Regions from separate parts of the Paenibacillus sp. 276b genome, predicted to be linked through region 1. Evidence: riboswitches for the same ligand, from Rfam matches in the RefSeq annotation. Region 1 holds a riboswitch; each other region holds the start of a gene.

Region 1 (4,060 bases):
ATCCAGCAAAATCGGAATCATACGCATAGCCGCCAGAAAACTATAGGCATACTTGGGTGGGAGCCTCCACTGCTGCATGAGGGAATAAAAGAGACGGACAGGCTTGGTCGTCAGACCGAACAACAATCCAGCTGCCGCCATACTTAGAGAACGAAATCCTAGGTGCAACCCGCGGTAGAAGCTCTCTTCGGTAATATGAATTAATCCCCACTGAAACCAGGTGGTCTCCCCTTTACCAAACATGATCATACCTGTGGAAGTTGATATAAATACCAGAATGAACGGAGATGCATACAGCAATAATCTGGGCCATGCGTGACCTGTCCAGCCAAGCAGTAAAAGCATGACAACTGCTACATTAGCCATTACATTCAGATTGTGAACAAGGATGACGAAGATAAACAGCAATGTCAGGAAAATCATTTTCAACCCCGGATTCACCGCGTGAAGCCAAGTCTCACGATGAGGAAACGAGAGCTGCATCCGTTAACCTCCCCTCATGCACCGTCCAGATCCGGGTGCAATAACGCTTCACGATTTCACGGTCATGTGTAACCATCACAATGGCGGTCCCTTCACGTCGCAGCCGTTCCAGCTGTGATAACATGGCAAAAGTATTCCGCGCATCCTGTCCAAAGGTAGGTTCATCCAGTAACAAAATACGCTGTTCCCGTACCAGAGCTGATGCTACACTCAGTCGTCGTTTCTGTCCCATCGACAATTGGTATGGATGCCTACCGGACAGCTCACTCAGTCCGAATTGCTCCAGCATATTATCGGTTTTGATACCTCTTTCTTCGGCAGTTAACTTGCCGCTCAGCAAGGAGAATCCCACTTCATCCCGGACTGTATTGGTCACGAATTGAAATTCAGGATTCTGGAATACAAAGGCAATGTGATCTGCAAGCTGCTCGGTTTTTCCGGCCGATTGTCCTTCCACAACATAATGACCTGTCGTTTTTAGAATATTCATCATGGATAGCAATAACGAACTTTTACCTGCCCCGTTAGCCCCGACAATCCCCACCCAATCTCCGTGCCATACCTTGGCCTGTTCCACCTGAATGAAAGGTGTTTTTCCGCGCCATCCGGTGAATTGCTGCATTTCCAGGGCTGGTTGGGGCTGCGCAGAAGCTCGCTCCTCCTTGTTATCCATACTTTCAGTTTCTGTTGCCCCATAACGAATAAACTCTCCTGTGACCAACGTCTGTGCTTTCGTCTGCCCTCGCTCTTCCCAAACTCCTGGATACCAGATTCCGTATTCCCTGAGCATATTCCGCTCATCTGTAAACACCTGATTCGCCGGGCCATCTGCCACAATCTTTCCTTCAGGCGACAATACGATGATTCGGTCTACCCACTCGACGATTTCATTAATTTTATGTTCTACGATAATGAGTGTTTTGTCCTGTGCAATCTGTTTCACCGTTTCCCATACTTGAGAGGTTCCTTCATCATCCAGCAGTGCCGTTGGTTCATCCAAAAAGAGTACGTCTGGCTCCATGGCCAGAATCGAAGCCATCGCAAGACGCTGCTTCATGCCCTGTGACATGGATTGAATGAGTGTTCGATTATGTTCAAAGCATAACCCCACCTGTTCCAGATATCGATGAATAAGAGCAGACATCTGCTCGCGTGGAATATTCCGGTTTTCCAGTACAAAAGCAATCTCTTCATCCGTATACGACATACAGAACTGGGTATCCGGATCTTGAAAAACAATGCCGGGCTGCTCAGGAACCTGAATATCATCACATTTCATCGGAATCTCCACAGATCGCGGAATCAGACCACTCAGAATTTGCAACAAGGTTGATTTGCCAGAGCCGCTTGGTCCAAGCAACAATACTTTCTCCCCTTGACGCACAGAGAGAGACAAGCCTTGGAACACCAAGGCCTTCTCTCCCGGGAACTTGCATCTTAGATTCGTAACACCTACCGCTTGCACATTCTCCACTTCATTCATCTAGTCCAGCGCCTCATAATCCTGCTTCGACACCGGTCTAAGGGATCGTGTTACACCTGTAAGCTCCAGCGCTTTGGCGAGATAATAGGTGAATACACCCGCAATCAGAATACTTCCAATGAAGCGGAATCCGATAAACAGCGTGTAGTTCCAAGCTGTGAGGGAATCAATGTACCCATACTGATAATCGAGTACAAGCGAAGCCGCTGCTGCACCAATAGCCGCAAGGCAGGTAACGAACAGATTGCTTTTCCGATACAGAAATGCGGCGAAGAAGATCTCTGCACCCAGCCCTTGCAGCAGCCCATACACCAGTGTCGACATGCCCCACTCACTACCTAGAAAAGCACTCACCGTTGATGCCGCAACTTCGGCCAGAATGGCTACACCCGGCTTGCGAATAATTACAAAGGCAAAGGTGCCCGCCATGAACCACATGCCGTAAATCATCTGCTCCGCATGAACGCCGAATGGCTTCATCAGATCATATGTAGGTCCCCATATTTTGTAGATCACCCCAAAGACTACCGCAATCACAATTGTTACCAAAATATCGGTTAACTTCAATCTGTTGCTGCCTACTGCTGTTGACATGTTCTCTACTTCCTTCCTCTGTTTCCCTAGATTTATAAAAAAAACAATAAAACAAACAAAAAAAGCCTCCCCGGTTCACAGGCAGGCCATACGCACAGTTTACAATTCTCACGATGCAACGCATTAGGCAGATATAGAGAAAGAAGAAAACAAACGACACCATCCCCGTCACATCAGAGAAATCCCGTTGCAACCAAGAAACGCTGACATTTATGTTCTATCCCTTATCACTTACCATTGCTCATCGCAAATTCATGTTCTCTACGCTGGCATTACCCAGATCAGATATACGGTCAGCAGCACAAGGCCGCTCTCTCAGCCCAACTTCATTGAGCACCCGGTTCACTTATTTCATTGCTTCTACTGTACAACACATGGGTATTTGTGACAATCCCGATAAGAAAAAATCAGTTTAAACTAGAAGAAAGAGTGATTAACTATATGTCTCATTTATGCGTCATATACCTCTGCTTCAAGAAATAACGTCTCTGTAATTCGTTACATCTCAGAAAGGTGCAAATGAGAGCGAATAACGTGTGCCAGGCTCATTAGACCAAGATAACGCGAACAAGGGATGTCCCCGTCATATTCATGACTTATAGGACATCCCCTTTAATTGTTATGCTTCATATCCTTTAGAGGAAAATTATTGAGAACCGGTATGCTCTGTTTTAATATTGTGTATTCCCGGATTGACTTGTTTTGCCCGATGCAAAGCCTTTAAACAAGGTCGGTACTTTGGAGTAACGGGTATTTGTAATTTTCCCTTGCGATGTACTGCTGTCCGTACGCATAATGGAATCTTTGACATTGGAAATGTCCGAGTTGTCTAGCGTCATGTTCACGGCGAAGGTTGTTCCGCCATTCTGACGTACCAGCTTGCCAATATCGTCTGCACGGAAATTTTTAATGTTAATCGTTCCGGCTGCATTCATTTGAAATACTTTATCATAGGCCTTGTAAGCTGCACCACCAGTGATGTTAACCGTTCCGGCTGATTTCAGAGTCAGAGCGTCCTCACCGACATCCTCCCAAATCACATTTGATATCGTGCAGTTACCATAACAATGAACACCGTCAGCTGCAGGTGAACCGATAATCACATTTTTGAGCGTGGCGCCTGCCTCCAACCGAAATACCGGCTTCTGATCTTCCGCTTGAGATCCATCTCCCAGGGTGGAAGGGTTGGCTACATACGTTTGGCCTTTGCCATCAAAAGTTTCTCCCTTGGCTACAATAATCGTTGAGTTTACAACAGTAGGTGCAGCAAAAGCCGGAATTGCACCTAATAATGAAGCGACCAGACCCGCAGACAGCAGCAACGTCAACACTTTTTTCATAATTTAAATCCTCCCTTATTCTGATGAATTGGCGTACAAGCATAAGCTTGTCCTCAAGGAACCGATCAGAGGTGCACCTCTGGCTCGGAACCTACCCTGATCCTACCAAAAAAGGGATGTTACGATAATAATCATTAGCTTAGATATAGAAACGACAGCA
Region 2 (4,060 bases), on a different contig from region 1:
GGACACTAAGCTTTACGTCCAATCTGCCGCTTTTTTGTGGTGTATTACATAATATAAATGAACAATTGCCTGCCCACTTAAGTTAAGAACAGCTACGTTAACTCGTTCTCTCCATGAGGATCTGCCTGAATTGTTCGAGATACGATCTGCAGTCTTTGACAATCCTGTTTGCCTCACACTGAAGAGAAGACGATTCAAATTCCGTTTGAAACGCCTGTAGCGTTACTTCCAACATGGAGATATTGAGCTCTTTCTGCTCAACTAAAACAAGCAGCCCTTTGGTCAGTTCTTTCGCTTTAATAGGTACTTCCAATTGGAGAATAGAATGACTGAATTTCTGAAGACCTGCAATCAGGTTATTTTTATCCAACACAATTTCTTTGGAATCAGGAGCGATCATCAAAAGACTTGGAAAATCTATAATATGCTCTTGTCTTTCCAGCATGGAGCGAAGCAAGATTTCAATGTAGTTCAGGATTTTGGGCACAAGATGGTTCCAATCCGGTTGGTCAAGATGGAAGTTTCTCCACATGTTCGAGATTTGATGGATCATGCCAAAACCAAAAATAGCCCCTTCATAAGCAAAAGGTTTTAATTCTTTACCAAATACCTGTACCAGTCGTTCAGATAACCAATTTAACTGTATGCGAGTCAAGTTTTTCAGATCGCATTCTCCAGAGTAGAAGCCTGTCCAGAATAGCTCCACAACAAGCTTTTTTTCTGGCAAAATCATCGGCACCATAATCTGATCCACCAGTAAATCAAAATCGGAAGCATAGCTTTGGCTCTCCAAATCTTTGCGAATCATCATATCTTCCTGTACACGTTGCTCCAGAATGGCAAGAATACAATCATCCTTCGAGCCAAAGAATTTATAAAATGTTCCTTTGGACACACCTGACTCGTCTAGGATCATTTGTATGGAGGTGTTGGTCACTCCATGTTTCCCAAAGAGTACAAGCGCTGAGTCCAATAACATTTGTTTCCGCTTATTCATAAGTTCCCCCTGGATGATTTAGGTGGTTCACGTTACGATATCTAGTAACCTATTGCAAATCCACTGCAAACATCATATGTTCCTTCCAAATCCCCTTGATTTTAATATTCTGCCGGTCCGTCTCCTGAAAGCCCGCCTTGCGAAGCACTCGAATCGATCCGGCATTGTCAGGCAGCGCACCTGCCTCCACTCGTTTTATACCCGCTTCATTCATAGCAAAATCCAGTGCTAGCTGAAGGGCTTCACTCATATATCCCTTGCCATTCTGCACCTGATCGAGCACATAACCAACAATCCATTTGGTGGTGGAATCCAGTTCAAGCTCGAACAGAGAGATCTCCCCAATAAGCTCATGCGTATGGTTCAGAAAGATCCCGAAAGAGTACCGTTTCCCCTCTTCCCTCGCCTTGTTCCAACCTTCGAGAAGGGCTACTTGGCCCTCCAATGTATAGAATGTATCCGATCGTTCGCTTGCCGATATTTCTTCGAAAATAGCCCGGTTACGGAACTGCAAATCCAGTAGCCCAGCAGCGTCTTCCACGTTCAAAAATCGTAAATAGATGCGTTCTCCACGATTGTCCATCTGTATGTTCATCCTTATCTCTGGTTGTAGTAGATTGCATTCATCAGAAGTACGAGAGTTGCCGTTTATAAGCCATATCCCAGAATAGATATTCAAATTCAACACTTCTTCTGAATATGTCTTCAATGGCCTCCAGTTCCTGCTCGGTTTTATGTTCGCATAATGCATCCAGTGTATCATAGAACCATTCGAATGAGTCGCGGAATTCATCACTTGCATAATTTTCGATCCAAGTCTGATAGAAATTGCCCTCTAATGAATCTCGATATTGTTCTTTTAATCTTGTGGCATAGTCGTAATACGTCCACGCACAAGGGAAAATGACGGCGATGATTTCAGCAACCCCACCTGTTTGTGCAACACTCATCATATTCGACGTATACGCCTTGTTGTAAAGAGAGGGTTTGACAGCATGATTTTCATCCAGCGTAATCCCAAATTCATTCATATAATTTCGATGCAAATCCATTTCTTCGTACAGAATAGCGTGTTGAATCACCGTAAAGTTCGTCATCAGTTTTTCATCTGTCGCCTTCACCGCACCCATGGCAAAAATCTTCGCATATTCAATCAGATATGTATAGTCCTGAAGAAGATAAAACTTAAACGCTTCTTGATCCAGTGTGCCTTTCCCCATTTCATGTAAAAAAGGATGGTTGTATCCATCTTCCCATACGGTTCTGGACTTATCTTTTAACGTTCTTGAAAATGACATGATCATTTCTCCTTATATTAAAATTATAATGTTCCCGCTTCACATCCAGCTATCGCGTTCTGTCATCCAAAATGCAGACCAAAAAGCCCTTGTCCTATTTTCGGCAAGGGCAAAATAACATGAGTACATGTCATTTGCTCCCTACGTCAGTATTAACTAACAGGTTCAAAGGGTCAGGTTTTAACCTTCTCAACTGCGAACAGTCCCCCTGCAAATAGCTCAGGCTTATTACAACATGTGTTTTTCCAAATGTCAATCCATTCCTATTAATCTTCAAGTTCCCCTAAATCTTCTTGCAACTTCTTAAGTCGGGTGCGGATATCCTTAATCATACTTTGCAATTTGTTTAACTCATCTACCCATTTTTGCTCATTAGAGACGTTCGTCGCTGAATTTGAATGATACGCCGGAGACGTCTTTAACTTGTTTAAATCCGATTCGTAACCCCTCCGCTCTTCCTCGGCTTTTGCTAATTCCTCCTCGGTGATGCCAATCTGGTGCTCCAGATAAATAATGTCTGATGAGTTACCGTGAGTTAAGCGCTGTGAATACGTCATCGTTCACCTCATTTCTGATGATCCATTGCTTTTCCAAGGTCATATGGCTGAATATCGATATCCAATTTCATACCCAGAGCCAATTTGGCAAGTTGACTTCCAATAAAAGGCCCCATCGTTAGCCCAGACGCACCAAGCCCGTTGGCTGTGATTAAGCCATTCCAACCAGGAACAGCACCCATTACCGGAAGAAAACCTGGTGTAAACGGACGGAAACCTACTCTTACTTCCTGAAACGTGCTATCGGCTAAACCTGGAGCCAGTTCCAATCCTTTATTCAAAATTTCCTGCATTCCGCCTGCGGTTACTCTTATATCATAGCCTTCAATATCATTTTCGTGAGTCGCCCCGATCACAATCTTCTGTTGATCAAAGGCTAACAGATATTGATCCGAAGGAGGCATGACCACAGGCCATTTCCCAGTGTCTTCTCGATCATGAACCTGCAAATGCATAATTTGCGCCTTCTGATAATGAACCTTAAAATCAATGCCCAAGGGCTTCAACAGTTCACTAGCCCAAGCGCCGGCACACACAATAACCTCGTCAGCCGATATGACTTGACCGTCAACAACCACTCCAGTTACTCGGTCCGATTCATATTGAAGTGTCGCGTCCCCATTAATCAGGACCGCTCCATTTCGCTGTGCCGATCGGATTAAGGCATCACGCAGTGCACGTCCATCGATACGCGCAGCACCACTGATGTAGACGGACTGAAAGTTCTCCTCCAGGAGAGGAAAACGCTCATGGGTTTCTTTTGCATCCAGACGGGTAATATCGGCAATCTCCGGTGCATCTTCTTTACGAAGGTGTGCTCGCTCCTGCATCTTGTTGATTTTCTCTACTTCCGTATGAATACTAAGAGCACCCACTTGAGCGTAACCCGTTTCCGTTTCCCCTTCACTCTTGAGTTCTTCAATCAAACCGGGATAAAAACGTGCACCAGCCTTGGCAAGCTGATACCAATCCTGATTACGGCGCTGAGATAACCAGGGACAGATGATCCCGGCAGCAGCATCCGTAGCCTGCCCTCGATCTTTCCGGTCTATAATAAGAACTTCCGCACCCCGTTTTGCCAATTGATATGCTGTGGAAGCCCCAAGAATTCCTGATCCTACGACGATGACTTTCTTCATGACTGCATCCCTTTCCTAAATCACTGTATCCATTATAGCGTATACTGTTTGGTCTGATAATGGCAAGGC
Region 3 (4,060 bases), on a different contig from region 1:
ATGTATCTTTTCGTTTACTTGCCGGAGAGCGTGTAGGTCTTGTTGGTGCAAATGGTGTGGGTAAGTCCACACTGATGAACATTCTTACCGGGAAATTGTTAAAGGACGAAGGGAAGGTCGAATGGACCCCCAAAGTTCGTTATGGATATCTGGATCAGCATACCAAGCTCACGCCTGGAAAAACGATTCGTGATGTGCTTAAGGATGCGTTCCTGCCCTTGCTTGAGTTGGAAAAAGAAATGATGTCTATTACGGATCAGATGGCAGACGCCGATCCGGACAAGCTCGAATTGTTGCTGGAAGAAATGGGTGACATTCAAGAGCAATTGGAGCAAGGTGATTTTTATCTGATCGATGTGAAAGTGGAAGAGATGGCGAATGGACTTGGATTGTCCGCCATCGGTCTAGATCGTGATGTGGCCGCGCTTAGTGGTGGTCAGCGTACGAAGGTATTGCTTGCCAAGCTTTTACTGGAGAAACCCACAGCTCTTTTGTTGGATGAGCCGACGAACTATCTCGATGTGGAACACATTGAATGGCTGACGCGTTACCTGAAGGATTACCCGTATGCGTTTATTCTGATTTCGCATGATACAGAGTTTATGAATGAGGTCGTTAACGTTATTTATCATCTGGAATTTGCCAAGTTGACGCGTTATGCAGCGAACTATAACAAATTCCTTGAAATGGCCGACATGAATAAGGCGCAACATATTGATGCTTATGAGAAACAGCAGGAGTTTATCAAGAAGCAGGAAGATTTCATTCAGCGGAACAAAGCCCGCGCTTCCACTTCCGGTCGTGCCAAGAGCCGTGAGAAGCAGCTCGGCAAGATTGAACGGATTGATCGTCCAGACGAAGCGGCCAAACCCACATTCAAATTCAAGGATGCCCGGGCGAGTAGTAAAACCGTCTTTGAGGGTATTGATTTTGAAATCGGATATTCATATGCATTATTGCCTAAAATGACGATGACGATTGAGCGTGGCGAGAAAATTGCCATTGTTGGATGTAACGGTGTAGGTAAATCCACACTGCTCAAGACGATCTTGGGGAAAATCCCACCAATTAGCGGTAAGACTTTCTTGGGGGACTATCTGGAAACAGCTTATTTCGAACAGGAAGTACGTGCAGGTAATATTACCCCGATCGAAGATGTGTGGAATGAGTTTTCTCATCTGACACAGAATGAAGTCCGGGGCCATCTCGCACGTTGTGGATTAAAAAATGAGCATATCACCCGCCCGCTTAACGCACTTAGTGGTGGTGAACAAGCCAAGGTTCGTTTATGTAAGCTTCTGATGCGTGAAAGTAACTGGATTTTGTTCGATGAGCCCACAAACCATTTGGATGTAACCGCAAAAGCAGAGCTAAAACGTGCCCTGCAGGAATTCAAGGGTACCGTGCTGCTCGTATCCCATGAACCTGAATTTTATGAAGGTTGGGTAACCAAAACGTGGGATGTTGAAGCTTGGTCCGACAAACAATAGTTTCTACGAAATTCTTCGCACCAGAAACAGCAACTTCGTTAACTACATGACTTCAGCAATGGTGAACAACGTAATTCATGGAAATGTACGGTGACAAAAAAAGGTGTCTATGGTAACATAGGCTACAGCTTCATATGAACACTAGGGGGGCCGCACGATGCGGCTGAGATGGAAGAATGCGATTCCGGACCCTTTGTACCTGATCTGGATCATACCAGCGTAGGGAAGTGGCGCGTTTCAGCTAATGACAAAGAGCTTTATCGTTGACTTTGCGATATGGCCTGCAAGATGAATCATGCAGTTCTATGTATACAGCGTTGCGACTATGGATGGTTTCTATAGTTGTTGTGCGTTATGTATAGAGTAATTGCATGCGACAGTCATTCAGTTGATCCATGAATTTTAAATTCGTGGCCACTCCCCTACGGGAGTGGCTTTTTTGTTGTTGTATATCAGCTTAAATCATGCAAGAGGAGGGCGAATAGGACGGTAATCTTCCACGAACATGTAATAACAAGATCATTCGAACTGCATGTGGTTTCACCAGGTACAGGAGACTTGGACTCTTTTCTGAATATTGCTAAGGGTATATGGCGGTGGGTCGATTATATCCACATTCGGGAAAAAAAGCTGACCCTTGAAGAACAGATTTATTGGGCGCAAGGTCTAAAAACACAAGGTGTTCCATCTGACCGAATCATTATGAATGGCTCAGATCAGCTGGATCAATATGCTTCAATTGGTGGTGTGCATTGGGGTCAAGCGGTTATTCGCAGCTATGATAAGGATGAGTTGAGGAGAGTCGATCGGCTGCGCGTAGGCATATCGGTTCATTCTCTGGAAGAAGCAAAAGTTGCAGAAGAACAGGGAGCGGATTATCTCTTTTATGGGCATGTCTATGCTTCAAATAGTAAACCGAATTGCGAACCCAGAGGGCTAAGTGCGTTAGCTGAGGTATGCTCTAATGTTTCGATTCCCGTGATCGCGATTGGCGGGATTAGTCCTGAGAATATTGCTGCCATTCGAACTGCTGGTGCTAGAGGAGCCGCTGTAATTTCAACGATTTGGACGACCGATAAGCCGGAAGTAGCTGCCGCTTCATTGCGACAGGCGATCACGGATTCAGAAAAGTACGCCGAACCAAGGAGATGAGATCTTGAGAGAGGAAGCAAGAAGTCGAAGCAGGAATCGTTCAGGCTATCATCCAGGAATCGTTTCGGGAAGTAAAGTTGGAGCGGAAGTTCGAGGCAAGCTTCATGCAGAAACCATTATTGTAGGTGGAGGAGTTATCGGATGTGCCATCGCATGTGAACTCGCTACTCGAGGCCATGACGTTCTTCTGGTTGAGCGGGCGCGGATCGCTGGGGGAACTTCCTGTGCAGCCGCAGGCATGCTTGCTGCTGATAGTGAGGAATTCACTCATGCTGTAATGGCAAAGCTTGCAAGGCAGAGCAGAGCTTTGCTTCATGAGCAGAAGGAACGGATCAGTTCGCTTAGCGGAGTGGAAATGGGGCTGCAACAGCATGGATTTATTACTCCTTTTCGTTCATACAGTGAGGTCAGCAGTTACAAGAATGATCGTAGATCGTCTACCTTATCTACAGAACATATTTGGTGGGATCGTATTGCTGTCCAACAGGAAGCTTCATGGTTAAACAGGGATACGTATGGAGCATTTTACAGACCTTCCGAGAGCGAGGTTCTTCCTGTCAACTTAACGCAGGCTTATGTCAGATCGGCTCAAGCCATGGGTGCAAGGGTGATGGAAGGGGTACAGGATGTCCGTTTGCATACGAATGTAAACGGTGTGCAAGGAATCGAGACTTCAATAGGAACGATGACATCGAGAAATGTAATTATTGCTACAGGGTTACATGGTGAAGAATTGATGAGACATGTAGGTCTGAAATCGCCTGTTTTACCAGTAAAGGGGGAGATTGCAGCCGTGCAGTTTTCTCCCCACCATGCCGGGTACAGGCCAGACAAAACGGTGTATGCAGAGGATATATATATTGTTCCCAAAGCCAATGGAGAAGTATGGATCGGTGCAACAAGCCTTCCTGGAAGAACAGACATGAAAGTTTCGGTACAAGGCATTCAGAAGTTGCTTGCAGCTGCAACAAACTGGGTACCTGGCATGAAGGAAGCACATTTTATCCAAGCGTGGGCTGGTGTCCGTCCTTCGACTCCGGATGGATTGCCCTATGTGGGGGCTTGTGATAGTGTACCGGGTTTATTCGCTGCTTTTGGACATTATCGTAACGGCATATTGCTTAGTGCAATTACAGCCAGCCTTATGGCTGACTTGATTTGTGGCAAAACCTCGGAAGAACTGGGGATTCAGGACCTTTGTCCAGAACGTTTGAACATAAAGGAGATGTTGCAGTGAACATCATTGTCAACGGACAAACCATGCAAATTGAAGATAGCTTAAATCGTGTAGATAAATTGCTCCATTCATTTAATTTGCAAGTAAAAACCGTCGTGGTTGAATTGAATCGGCAAATTTTAACGCGGGAATATCATGAAACGACGGCGTTAAGAGACGGAGACCGAATTGAAATTGTACA
Region 4 (4,060 bases), on a different contig from region 1:
ATTGCCCAGGAAATACTTTCAGATGCTCTAAATCGGAACTAACGTTATTTAGGTTGTAGGGACTACACTCCCTTTATCCTTAATGAATTTACCGAATACATATCGAACGAGTGGTCCCAGAATAATAATTTGGTAAGGAAGCGCCAGGCTGAAATTACGAGCAATCGTATGAAGATACGTACTTAGTACGGATGCTCCATTTAACTGATTCGCAAGATAAGCGGAAATCATTCCGTACAAGGACATGATCAGAACCATTCCAATGACCATGAAAAATGACATAGCCAGCACGCCCAGGATTTTGTTGGACTTGTCAAAAGGTAAGGAAAATGCAATTTTTCGCGCTACAGGTCCGACAATAAAGGACTCCACCAGAAATGCAATGACAAAGCACAATATGAACTGAAGCAATATTTCAAGCGCGGACATCTTGCTCAATAACCCATTGTGCCATAAATTGAAGGCCATCATGACGATGACCATTCCTGTGCACATCATCATTCCAAAAATAATCTGTTCTTTCTTCGTTGTTGGCAATTCTCTCATCCTCTCTGTTTACCTTCGTAATTATAGAGATGACGAACCCCTCCTCATAAGTGAACATTCTGTGAACAATTATAATTTTTCCAAATTAAAATCCTATTTGACAACCTCGTAGTACAGCCCTATGATATCCCTTAAAATGGTAGAAAAGATTCAATGCATATAAGGAGGATTTGGATTATGAGTTTTCAAAAGCGCATTGACCACGTCGGCATTGCCGTTCGTGATCTAGAGACCACGCTGCGTTTCTATACGGAGATTGTTGGTCTTGAATTGAAAGATCGGGTAACCCACACCAACGGTGTCATTCAGCTCGCCTTTCTCGGCTTCAACGGAAGCGATGAGACTGAGATTGAGTTGATTCAGGGATACAGCGACAAGCTGCCTTCCGAAGGTACGGTGCATCATTTTGCTATCCATGTCGATGACCTTGAGTCTGAGTACAACCGCATTAAGGCAACTGAGGCCGAGTTTATTGATGGAGAGATGATTACACTGCCTAACGGTTACCGTTATTTCTTCATCTATGGACCCGAGAAGGAATGGATCGAGTTCTTCCAGCGCTAAGAATTGGAGCTGATTTAATGAACATTTTAATTACCGGCGCAGCCGGAAAAATTGGACGTGACTTGTCCCAACACTTGTCAGAAGCATTTCACCTGCGACTAACGGATTTGAATATCGACAGACTGCATACGTATCAAGGGACAAGCCATGAGATCATGACACTTGATGTGACAGATCCCGAAGCCTGTCAGCACGCTTGCGAAGGCATGGATGTGGTTGTACATCTGGCGGGAGATCCTTCCCCGCATGCCGGATTCTATGAATCGTTGTTGGACATCAATATCAAAGGTACATTTAATGTATTCCGTGCAGCTAAGGACCAAGGTGTGCGGAGAGTCATTCTGGCAAGCAGTGCACAGACGATCGAGGGGTATCCCATTGATGCTCAAGTCTATCCGGACATGCCGACACGCCCACGGAATTTGTACGGAGTTAGCAAATGTTTTGGTGAATCGCTCGCTTCCTATTTTGCATATACCGAAGGTTTACAAAGTGTAGCAATACGTATAGGTGCATATGATGATTTCCAACCGGATGGACCCGCGCTGGAGGCAAGGGATATGAGCGCGTATATTAGTCCGGCTGACTTGTGTGATTTGATGTTCAAAGCAATTACAACTACAGATCTGGAGCCCTTCACCATACTGCATGGGATCTCGAATAATCGGTTTAAACGATTGAATCTGGAAACCACTCAGAAACAGGTAGGCTATGACCCGAAATCCGATGCTTTTGCACTCAGTCAGATTTCCTTATATGATTCGCCACGATAATTGTTGAAAATCACACATCTAGAGAGGTCGTTATACGCATGTATAATGGCCTCTTTGATTCATTCATACGTGCCCCTATCCAGTTCCTGACTGGACATGCGTGGGCCTCTGGCCTATAATTACACCTAGTAATGCCCGTAACTTCATAGTTTCCCAGGGGAGTCGGAATAGGCCGGCTGAGAGTGTATCCCACCAAGATACTGACCCTTAGACCTGATCTGGATCATGCCAGCGTAGGAATCGGAGTATATCGAATTGGCCCAGCCTCTTTGCTGAGTGCCACATCTCTAACGCCTGCACGCGTCCCGGATTAACGGGGCGCTTTTTTAATGTTCTTTTATATAGCCAGAGAGCTAAAAAAAGTGACGTCATCCGGATCATAGCTGGTATAAATCTGTCGATTTATGCAAGAAGCTTGGATATGAAGCCAAGGAGTACCCCGCGCCACTGGCCGGACAACATGAAGGAGAGAAATGAAGATGAGATGGCGTAAAATGATGGGCCTAATGCTCTTGTGCGTACTACTTGTGGCTGTGGCCGCATGTGGCGGCAAAGAAGCTGCACCTTCAGGAGAAAATGGCAGCAGCAACACCGAAAACAGCAATGAAGGTGACAACGCAGCCCTCAAGGACATTAAAGTGGTGCTGGACTGGACACCAAATACGAATCATACCGGCCTGTATGCGGCTGTAGATCAAGGTTTTTACAAAGCCGAAGGCTTAAATGTCGAGATTGTACAGCCAGGTGCCGGAGGCGCGGATACGATGGTAGCTTCGAACGAAGTGCCTTTTGGCGTAAGTTATCAGGAGAGTGTAACCCAGGCCCGCACACAGGGCGTACCGCTCGTGTCCATCGCTGCAGTCATTCAGCATAACACGTCCGGATTTGCCGCTCCGGTGGACCGGAACATCAAATCCCCCAAAGATTTTGAAGGTAAAACCTATGGTGGCTGGGGCTCCCCGGTGGAAGAAGCTGTGATGCAATCCATTATGGAAGGCGAAGGCGCCGATGTATCCAAAGTAAAAAATATTAGCATGGGCGATGCAGACTTCTTCACCGCTGTGAAACGCGATATCGACTTTGCCTGGATTTTCTACGCATGGACGGGCATTGAAGCCGAACTGCGCGGCGAACCGATCGACATGTTATATGTGAAAGATTATTCCGATGCACTGGACTACTACACACCTGTACTCGTTACCAATGAAAAGACGATTCAGGACGATCCCGAGTTGGTTAAAGCGTTCTTGAAAGCGACTTCCGAAGGATATCAATATGCGATTGAACATCCCGAAGACGCTGCCAACATTCTGATCAAGGCCGTACCGGATCTGGATAAGGATCTTGTACTCGCAAGCCAGAAGTGGCTGAGTCCAAAATATCAGGATGACGCACCACGCTGGGGTGAGCAAAAGCAGGAAGTATGGCAGAACTACACGGATTGGATGTTTAGCAAAAAACTGCTCGATAAGCAGGTAGATGTATCCAAAGCATATACAAACGAGTTCTTACCCCAATAAAATTATCCATATAAAACGAACTTAGTATTTACACGATGACGAAGAGGACAGAAATAACGTGAAAAAGCGAAGCGTTCGCCTTTATCACCGGATTTTCCCTTTGGAGAAGGGAATCAAAAAAATCTGGGGATAACAGCGATTGGAAGGTTATTCTGTCATCGAAGTGGCAAGTGTAACAGTCATTAGTTCATTTTATATATTTCGAAAGGAAAAGTGATCTCTCATGGCAAGCACACTACTTAGCATTCAAGTCATTCCCAAAACGCCAAATGGCGAAAATTCCTATCCTTATGTTGATCGTGCGATTGAAGTCATTCAGCAGTCTGGCTTGAAATATCAGGTTAATCCACTCGATACCACGATGGAGGGAGAACTAGAGGAACTGCTGGAGGTTGTCCGCAAAATGCACGAAGTTCTCGTGGAAGCTGGCAGCCCTAGCATCATCTCACAGATCAAAATCGCCCATAGCCCAAGTGGCTTCAGCATGGACACCCTGACGGAGAAATATCGCTAATGCATGCCTATTGGAAAAGCGTATGGCCGCCCTTTGTGGCGGTTATTCTCTTTATAGCGATATGGCAGGGAGCCGTCTCCCTGTTCCATATTGAGAAATGGATGCTGCCTGCGCCTTCGGACATCGCCCATGAAGCAGCATCC

Evidence for each region. A riboswitch is a leader RNA that binds a small molecule or an ion and turns the genes downstream of it on or off. The one in region 1 is predicted to bind thiamine pyrophosphate.
Region 2: another riboswitch for thiamine pyrophosphate. It lies ahead of tenA (thiaminase II); the one in region 1 lies ahead of BLV50_RS10965 (ECF transporter S component).
Region 3: another riboswitch for thiamine pyrophosphate. It lies ahead of BLV50_RS09130 (thiamine phosphate synthase); the one in region 1 lies ahead of BLV50_RS10965 (ECF transporter S component).
Region 4: another riboswitch for thiamine pyrophosphate. It lies ahead of BLV50_RS22735 (ABC transporter substrate-binding protein); the one in region 1 lies ahead of BLV50_RS10965 (ECF transporter S component).

What each region holds. Positions count from the first base shown of each region.
Region 1 is NZ_FNRR01000002.1:18,912-22,971, reverse strand. It holds gene BLV50_RS10975 (energy-coupling factor transporter transmembrane component T family protein) at 1-483, opposite strand, end outside; gene BLV50_RS10970 (ATP-binding cassette domain-containing protein) at 458-1,504, opposite strand; partial or broken gene BLV50_RS33780 (ATP-binding cassette domain-containing protein) at 1,526-1,876, opposite strand; gene BLV50_RS10965 (ECF transporter S component) at 1,967-2,560, opposite strand; TPP riboswitch at 2,802-2,912, opposite strand; gene BLV50_RS10960 (pectate lyase) at 3,232-3,900, opposite strand.
Region 2 is NZ_FNRR01000001.1:984,572-988,631, reverse strand. It holds gene BLV50_RS04320 (TetR/AcrR family transcriptional regulator) at 98-997, opposite strand; gene BLV50_RS04315 (GNAT family N-acetyltransferase) at 1,047-1,580, opposite strand; gene tenA (thiaminase II) at 1,624-2,295, opposite strand; TPP riboswitch at 2,417-2,515, opposite strand; gene BLV50_RS04305 (hypothetical protein) at 2,562-2,852, opposite strand; gene BLV50_RS04300 (NAD(P)/FAD-dependent oxidoreductase) at 2,861-3,991, opposite strand.
Region 3 is NZ_FNRR01000001.1:2,159,869-2,163,928, reverse strand. It holds gene BLV50_RS09135 (ABC-F family ATP-binding cassette domain-containing protein) at 1-1,490, shown strand, start outside; TPP riboswitch at 1,624-1,733, shown strand; gene BLV50_RS09130 (thiamine phosphate synthase) at 2,025-2,642, shown strand; gene thiO (glycine oxidase ThiO) at 2,647-3,879, shown strand; gene thiS (sulfur carrier protein ThiS) at 3,876-4,060, shown strand, end outside.
Region 4 is NZ_FNRR01000005.1:114,971-119,030, reverse strand. It holds gene BLV50_RS22750 (DUF2798 domain-containing protein) at 49-537, opposite strand; gene BLV50_RS22745 (VOC family protein) at 724-1,110, shown strand; gene BLV50_RS22740 (NAD-dependent epimerase/dehydratase family protein) at 1,128-1,883, shown strand; TPP riboswitch at 2,029-2,141, shown strand; gene BLV50_RS22735 (ABC transporter substrate-binding protein) at 2,363-3,403, shown strand; gene BLV50_RS22730 (thiamine-binding protein) at 3,627-3,917, shown strand; gene BLV50_RS22725 (ABC transporter permease) at 3,917-4,060, shown strand, end outside.